DNA from 2 places in the Fusobacterium sp. SYSU M8D902 genome. Region 2 is predicted to be linked to the other one. Evidence: riboswitches for the same ligand, from Rfam matches in the RefSeq annotation. Region 2 holds a riboswitch; the other holds the start of a gene.
What was found. A riboswitch is a leader RNA that binds a small molecule or an ion and turns the genes downstream of it on or off. The one in region 2 is predicted to bind cobalamin.
Positions count from the first base shown of each region.

Region 1: it holds a riboswitch for cobalamin, as region 2 does, so the genes downstream of both, ABNK64_RS07170 (cobyric acid synthase) here and ABNK64_RS06985 (MotA/TolQ/ExbB proton channel family protein) in region 2, are expected to answer to the same signal.

Region 1 is NZ_JBEFNA010000017.1:20,247-24,689, reverse strand. Features, by position in the region: gene ABNK64_RS07180 (Gfo/Idh/MocA family protein) at 1-810, shown strand, start outside; gene ABNK64_RS07175 (ATP-dependent helicase) at 820-2,346, shown strand; cobalamin riboswitch at 2,434-2,612, shown strand; gene ABNK64_RS07170 (cobyric acid synthase) at 2,753-4,234, shown strand; gene cbiB (adenosylcobinamide-phosphate synthase CbiB) at 4,237-4,443, shown strand, end outside.
Region 2 is NZ_JBEFNA010000016.1:30,739-35,181, forward strand. Features, by position in the region: gene glgD (glucose-1-phosphate adenylyltransferase subunit GlgD) at 1-738, shown strand, start outside; gene ABNK64_RS06980 (glycogen synthase) at 753-2,135, shown strand; cobalamin riboswitch at 2,233-2,405, shown strand; gene ABNK64_RS06985 (MotA/TolQ/ExbB proton channel family protein) at 2,478-3,101, shown strand; gene ABNK64_RS06990 (ExbD/TolR family protein) at 3,101-3,511, shown strand; gene ABNK64_RS06995 (energy transducer TonB) at 3,520-4,224, shown strand; gene ABNK64_RS07000 (TonB-dependent receptor) at 4,260-4,443, shown strand, end outside.

The DNA.
Region 1 (4,443 bases), on a different contig from region 2:
AAAGTTTATCAAGATATAGATGTGATGCTAAGTGATATGAATATAGATGCTGTATATATCGCGTCACCTAATGGAATTCATTTTCAACAGGCAAAATTAGCACTTGAGTCAGGTAAACATGTAATTTGTGAAAAACCTATAGTAACTAAAGTGGAAGAGTTTAATATTTTAGTAAATATAGCAATATCAAAAAAATTAACTTTTATGGAAGCAATGCGTCCAACAGTTAATCCAAACTTTCAAATTATAAAGGATAATTTATATAAAATAGGAGCTATCAGACAGGTTTTTATAAAATATTGTCAGTACTCTTCTAGATACGACATATTAAAAGAAGGAAAAATTACTAATATCTTTGATAAAAGTCTAGGTGGAGGATCACTTTATGATATAGGAGTGTATCCATTACATTTTGCTTTAGCAATGTTTGGAGAACCAGAGGAGTATTTTGGGTATAATTATCTATTAAGTAGTGGAACAGATGGGTGTGGGACAGTACTATTCAAATATTGTGACAAAGTTGCAAATATCTCATATTCTAAAATAACTGATGAAAAAACTCCTTCTGAGATATTGGGAGAAGAGGGTTCTATTGTAATAGAAAAAATCTCCCAAGTGAAAGGAATAAAGATAAAATATAGAGATGGAAGAGAGGAAGACATTGAATTACCAATTTATAAAAATGATATGAGATATGAAGTAGAGGAGTTTATAAAACTTATAGCTGAAAAGAGAGTAGAGTCAGAATTAAACAGTTTTTCAACTTCGAGAAAATGTGTGGAGATAATGGAGAGATTGGCCAATAAATAGGAGAGGAATATGGTTGATGTAATTGATAGAAGAAGTAAATCCAAAGCGACACTAGCATTAAAAAATGAAAATGATATATTTTTAAAAAGAAGTATTAGAAAATTAGAGAGTAGAGAGGTAGAGAGTGTTAATACCTCTCTTTTATCTAATAATTATAGTTTAAATTATAACTTACTTTTGAATGAGGAACAGAAAAAAGCATTATTATCAACAGAGGGACAGTATCTAGTAATAGCAGGTGCTGGTTCTGGAAAAACAAGAACAATAGTTTACAGAACTGCTTGGTTGATAGAAAATGGGATAAAAGAGGAAAAGATACTGATGATTACCTTCACAAGAAAAGCAAGTGAAGAGATGAAGAGCAGATTGAAAGAGATTTTAAAAAGAGATGAAGTAAAAGTTACAATAACAACATTTCACTCTTTTTGTGCTAGGTTGATTAGAAAATATGAAAATATATTTAAACTTATAGATTTTGAGATAATAGATGAAGAGAGAAGAAAAAAGATATTTGAATATTTAATTAAAAAAATGGATTTGAATAGAAAATATAAAGATAATTTTTACACAGTTGATGAATTGAGTGAAGGATTAAGTAAGGTTCAAAATAGAAAACTAAAGGTAGAGGAAGTTTTTGAAAAAGAACAGATGAAAGATGATATCTATAAGTTAAAGTCCGAATATAAAAAATACAAAAAAACAAATAATATATATGAATTTGATGATATGATAGATGTTGTATTACAAAATTTTAAAGATAATAGAGAGTTTAGGGATTATATAAAAAATAAAATTGATTATCTCATTGTAGATGAATATCAAGATAGTAATATTTCGCAGATGGAATTATTAAAAGAGTTAATAGGAGATACAGGAAATCTTATGGTAGTTGGAGATGACTATCAGAGTATATATGGATTTAGGGGAGCAAATTTTACTAATATTTTAAAATTTGGAGATGATTTTCCAAACTCAAAATTAATAAAATTGAAAATGAATTATAGAAGTAGTGATGAGATCATAGAGTATACCAATAGAATTGCTAATAAATTTAATTTAAAGTATAATAAAACAATAATAGGAACAGATGTACATTGTGAAAAAGTTCATAAAAATTCGTTTAAAAATATTGAAGGGGAGGGAGATTATATCTGTAAAAAAATTTTACAACTAAAAGATAAAATCCCTTTAGAGGAGATTGCAATACTATATAGAAATAGATATATTATAAAAGCTTTGGAAAAACTTTTGAAGGAATATGGAATAGAATACCACAAAAAAGAGGAAGAGAGTAATGGAGTTGCACTGTATACAGTGCACTCAGCTAAAGGTTTGGAATGGGAAGTAGTTTTTATACCCACTCTTTTGGAAGGGGTATTTCCAAATGGAATAGATAGTGAAAATTTAGAAGAGGAGAAAAGATTGTATTATGTGGCTTGCAGTAGAGCTAAAAAATATTTATATCTAAGTTATCCTAGATATTATTATGAAAAGTTAGGTTATTTTGATAAAAGGTCAAGATTTCTCAATTATTAAGAAAATAAATATAAGAATTTTATAAAAATATTAATTATATATATTCTAAATATTTCTCTTTTCTTGACTAAAATGTTTGAGATATAGTATAATATGTAGGAAAAGTCACGACAAGTAAAGGTTTTAAATAAGAGAAGTTAAGTGAAAATCTTACACGGTCCCGCCACTGTAATGATGACGAGAACACATAGTCCACTAAGAAATTGGGAAGGAGTGTTAGTAGGGTGAATCTAAGTCAGGATATCTTATTTAAAATTATTTAACTATCCTGCGTGGACGGGAGGAGAAAAATAAAGATGAGAGAATAGGCACAATAAAAGAGTTGAAATATTAATAGTTATAAATATAGCTAATTTTTAAGTTACACTCTTTTTATTGTGTTTTTTTATTTTCGGGGGAGAAGAAGATGAAACATAGAAATATTATGGTAGTCGGTACATCATCAGGAGCTGGAAAAAGTATTACAGTTGCTGGTTTGTGTAGAGCATTAACAAAAGATGGATATAGAGTTTCTCCATTTAAATCACAAAATATGGCATTAAATTCATTTGTAACTAAATCTGGATTGGAAATGGGTAGGGCTCAAGTGGTTCAAGCAGCAGCTTGTGGTATTGATCCAGAAGCGTATATGAATCCTATACTTTTAAAACCAACAACTAATAGAAAAATACAGGTTATAGTCAATGGAAAATCAATTGGAAATATGAGTGGAATAGAGTATGGAAAATTTAAAACATCTTTAAAACCTGAAATTATGAGATCATATAATTATATAAAAGAGAATTTTGATATAAGTGTAATTGAAGGAGCAGGAAGTCCTGTTGAAATAAATATAAAGGGCGAGGATATAGCAAATATGAAAATGGCTGAGATGGCTGATTCTCCAGTTATATTAGTAGCCGATATAGATAGAGGGGGAGTGTTTGCTTCTATCTATGGAACAATAATGTTGATGACAGCAGAAGAGAGAGCTAGAGTAAAAGGTGTAATTATAAATAAGTTTAGAGGAGATATAAATATACTCAAGCCTGGATTAAAAGAGATAGAAGAGTTGACAGGAGTTCCAGTAATAGGAGTTATGCCATATAGTAATATTGATATTGAAGATGAGGATAGTGTCACAGAGAGATTTAAAAAGATGCAAAAGAAAAAAGGGATCAATATCTCTGTAATCAAACTTAGACATATATCTAATTTTACAGATATAGATGCTTTGAGAATAGTTGAAGATGTAAATATAAAATATGTTACCTCACCTGATGAAATGGGAGATGAAGATATAATAATTATTCCAGGTACAAAAAATACAATTGATGATTTAAAGGAGATAAAAGATAGTGGAGTTGCCACTGAGATTATCAAAGCCTCAAAAGCTGGAAAGAGTATCATTGGAATTTGTGGTGGTTTTCAGATGATGGGGGAGAAGATAAAAGATCCTTATGGAATAGAGAGTGAAATAAAAGAGATTCCAGGATTAGGTTTACTAGAGCTTGAGACTATAATGGAAAAAGAGAAGAACACTCTACAATATGAAGGTAAATTAGAAAATTGTTCAGGACTATTAGCTGGATTGAATGGAGAATCTATTAATGGTTATGAGATACATCAGGGAGTGACTATTGGAAAAGAGAGAAAGATTACTTCAGATGAAAGAGTTGTAGCTATAGAGAAAGGAGATACAATTTTTGCTACCTATCTTCATGGAATATTTGATAATGAAAAAGTAACTAGAACAATCTTGAATAAAGTTAGACAGAAAAAGGGAATCGAAACTCAATTAGAAGGTGTTACCTTTGCTGAGTATAGAGAGAAAGAGTTAGATAAGTTAGAAAAAGTATTTAGAGAAAATATTGATATGGAAAAAATTTATGAGATATTAGGTGAGTAAAGATGAATTTTATAATTAGATATAGTATAGCATATGTAATGGATCTTATTTTAGGAGATCCTCACTGGTTTCCACACCCTGTTAGATTTATAGGGAAATTGATAGAGAGTTTAGAAAAATTACTTTATAGATTTAGTTGTAAAAAATTGACAGGTGGAATTCTTGCTATATTAACCATTGGAATTACTTTTTTAGTATCTTACTATATA
Region 2 (4,443 bases):
AGAGATATCACTCTAGTGTATAAAAAAGTAAACAATGCTAACGAAAGATTTGATAATTGTGACAGTGTAAAAATTGGTGAAAATAATGAAGTTTTAGGAATAGGACAAAATCTTTTCTTTAAAAAAGATGAGAATATCTCTATGGAAGCATTTATTATGAGTAAGGAGCTTCTAATAAAGATGATATGTGACGGTATTCAAGAGGGTGTTTACTATACAGTTAGAGATTTAGTTACTAGAAATGTTGGAAGAGTAAGTATAAATGGTTATGAGTTTAAAGGATATCTATCTTGTGTAAACTCAACAAAAGAGTATTTTGACTTCAATATGGATCTTTTGAAAAAAGAGGTAAGAGAGGATATATTTATTAAAGAGAGAAGTATATATACTAAGACAAAAGATACTCCACCTTCACTATTCAAAGAGGGAGCAGAGGTAAATAACAGTTTGATAGCCAATGGATGTATTTTAGGTGGTAATGTTAAAAACTCTATCTTGGCAAGAGGAGCAGTTGTAGAGGCAGGAGCAGAGGTAGAAAACTGTATACTATTACAAGATTGTGTTGTAAAATCAGGAGCTGTATTAAAAAATATAATTGTTGATAAAAACAATGTAATAAATTCTAATGAAAAATTAAGTGCTTCTAGAAATTATCCATTAGTAATAGAAAAAAGTATAAAATGGGATGATAAACAGTATAAGAATTTATTAGCTTATTTAGAGGGAGCTAATAAATAAAGAGGAGGAAATAGATGAAAGTACTTTTTGCTACTGGAGAAGCTTGGCCATTTATTAAGACAGGTGGGTTAGGAGATGTAGCATATTCACTACCAAAAGCCTTAAAAGAGAAGGGTGTAGATGCAAGGGTTATCCTACCAAAATATGGACAGATACCAGAAAAATATAGAAATGATATGACATATTTAGGGAATAAGAAGATATGGGCATCACACTATAATGCTTATGTAGGGATAGAGAGTTATGAACTTGATGGAGTGATTTACTATTTTGTAGATAATATGCAGTATTTTTCAAGAGAGAAAATCTATGGTGAAAAGGATGATTGCGAGAGATTTGCATTTTTTACAAAAGCTATAGTTGAAACATTTGATATTACAGGATTTACTCCAGATATTATCCATTGTAATGATTGGCATACTGCTCTTACACCTATATATCTATTGGAAAGAGGACTTAATAATATAAGAACAGTATTTACTATACATAACTTAAGATTCCAAGGATTTTTCCCAAATCAAGAGATAGAAGAGACTTTAGAGATAGATAGAGATAAGTATTATCAAGAGGACGGATTGAAATACTATGATATGATATCTTTTCTAAAGGGAGGAGTGGTATATTCTGACTATGTAACTACAGTTAGTGAAACTTATGCTGAAGAGATAAAAACTCCAGAGTATGGAGAGGGAATTGATGGATTATTCAGAAAATTTGACTATAAGTTATCAGGAATAGTAAATGGAATAGATGGAAATGTATTTAAAATAAATTCAAAATCAAAAGAAGAGATGAAGGCTAAACTACAAAAAGAGTTGGGGCTAAATATAGATCCGAATGTACCATTAGTGGCTATAATATCAAGGTTAGATAGACAAAAAGGTATTGATATGATTGCTGAAAAATTTGATCAAATGATGGATTTAGGAATACAGTTTATATTGCTAGGAAGTGGAGAGGCTCATTATGAAAATTTCTTTAGATGGAAGGAGAGCCAGTATCCTAAAAGAGTTTGCTCGTATATAGGATTTAATCAACCACTTTCAATAGATGTTTACCAAGGTGCAGATATATTCTTAATGCCGTCTCTATTTGAACCTTGTGGACTTTCTCAAATGATAGCTATGAGATATGAGACTATTCCATTGGTAAGAGAAACAGGTGGATTGAGAGATACTGTAACTCCATATAATGAGTACACTGGTATGGGAGATGGATTTGGATTTAGAGATCCTAATGGAGATACAATGTTAAAAGTATTATCTTATGCATTATCAATATATAAAGATAAAGATCAATGGAAAAAAATTATGGAAAATGCAAAAGCAAGAGATAATAGTTGGGACACTTCAGCTAAGAAATATATAGGAATATATGAAAATATTCTGAATAAATAATTTATATATTCCAAACTTAAATAATATAAAAAAAATACAATATATACAAAAAATAAATATTTTATTGACAATTAGTATAAAATTATTTAAAATATTAAGTGATTCTAAGAGATTAGGTGTAAATTTACTTAATAGAGGAAGATGGGTGAGAATCCCACACAGGAAACTGCTGTATGGTGGACGAAATCGCAATATGTCACTGGGAAGCCGGGAAGGCGTGAGAGTAGGATGAAGCTGAGTCAGAAGACTTACCAATTGTCAATAGATCAAAATATGTGATTATGACTTTCTAGTAAGATAACTCTATTTTACTAGAAAGTTTTTTATTTTAAGGAGGAAACAATGTATAAGTATTTTGTAGAAGGTGGAATGATGATGTGGCTTTTAGGAGCTTTATCAATCTTAGGCTTAGGAACAATTTTGGAAAGAACAGCATATTTTTTCAAGAATGAGAGAGATTTAAAGGGGGATTTTAAAGATCAAATCATTACATTGGTTAGAGAGGGAAAAGAGGATGAAGCAATAGAGCTTTGTGAAAAAACTAATAATTCTGTATCAAGAACAGTTAAAAGCATACTGTTAGCTTATAAATATGAAAATGATATGTACGAAAGCAAGGAGAAACTTATGAAAGAAAAGGCTCTTGAACAAATAGAAAATTTAGAAAAAAGGCTTTCTATTTTAGGGATAGTATCATTTATTTCTCCGATGGCAGGGCTTTTAGGTACAGTATTAGGTATGATAAAATCTTTTAAGGCAATTGCTTTAGAGGGAGCTGGAGATCCAAATGTAGTAGCAAATGGAATTTCAGAGGCATTGGTAACAACAGCAGCTGGACTTTTAATAGCAATACCAGCAATTATAGCATACAATTTTTTTAATAGAAAAGTGGATAAAATTATGATGCAGATAGAAAAAACGTCAACAGCTTTAATAAATATAAAAAAGAATAGAGATGAGATATAATGAGGGAATTAAAAAGAAAAACAGGAATGGTAAATCCAGATTTGACACCCCTTATAGATGTGGTTTTTCAATTGTTGATATTTTTTATGTTAGTAACAACATTTAGCCAGTATACTAAATTTGATATGAATCTGCCAAAATCAGATGTGGAGAGTATAGATAAACCTGAGGTAAATATAGAATTAATTATAGATAAGAATGAAAAATATTACTTCAAAATTGGAGAAGAATCAACAGAGATAGGGAAAGATGAATTAGAAGCAAAAGTACAAGAATTTATGAGTGGGAGAAAAGAACAGACATTGGTAGTAAGTGCTGATAAAAACTTGAGATATGAGATAGTGATTGAAACAATGGGAAGATTGAAAAATACAGGGATAGAAAAATTAGAGATCAATAGTATAAAGTAGGTGAGAAGATGAAATTTTATCTATTTTCATTTATTATTCATATGATTCTATTTTTTTCTGTTATAAAACTTCCAAAAAATGAAGTTAAATTGGATAGTAAAAATGTAGTAGTGTATCTCAATGAATTGAAGATAGAGGGAGAAAATACTCCAGAACCAGCACCAATAAAGAATGTAGAACCACCAAAGGAAAAAGTTGAGAAAAAAATAGAAAAAAAAGAGATAAAGAAAATTGAAAAAAAGATTGAAAAGAAACTTGAAAAGAAACTTGAAAAGAAAAAAATTGTAAAGAAAGTTAAGGAAGAAGTAGAGAGTAAAGTAGAAGAAAAGATAACTGAAGGAGTAGAAATAGCAGGTGTAAATAAAAATGTGAATGAATTAGATGGACTTGTAAAAGATGGAACTGGAACATATATTGGAGATCAAAAAAGTAATCAAGGAATAGGATATAAAATAAAAAGAGAAGTTGATCCTAATTATCCTATGATGGCTAAAAAAATAGGATTTAAAGATGAGGTTGTTATCAAAACAAAATTTTTAGTGGGACTTAATGGAAAGGTAGAGGAAATTATATTTTTGAATGATTACACAAAATATGGATTTCAGAAAGAAGTAGAGAAAGCACTAAAAAAATGGGAATTTGAGCCAATAGTTTATAAAAATAAAAAAATAAAAATGTATTTTTATAAAGATTTTAGGTTTAATGTAAAGTAAAAATAAATAAAAATAAAAAAATATCTGGAGGAGTAATGAAAAAATATTTAGTAATTGCTGCAATAGTAGCTGTAGGAACAACACTATTAGCAGAAGAAAAGTTAGAGGGAACAAAATTAGATGAGACAGTAATATCTACTGAAAATTTTGAAACGAATGTAAGAAGTATACCTGCAAATGTAAGTATAATAACTAATCAAGAATTAATAGAAAGTGGAG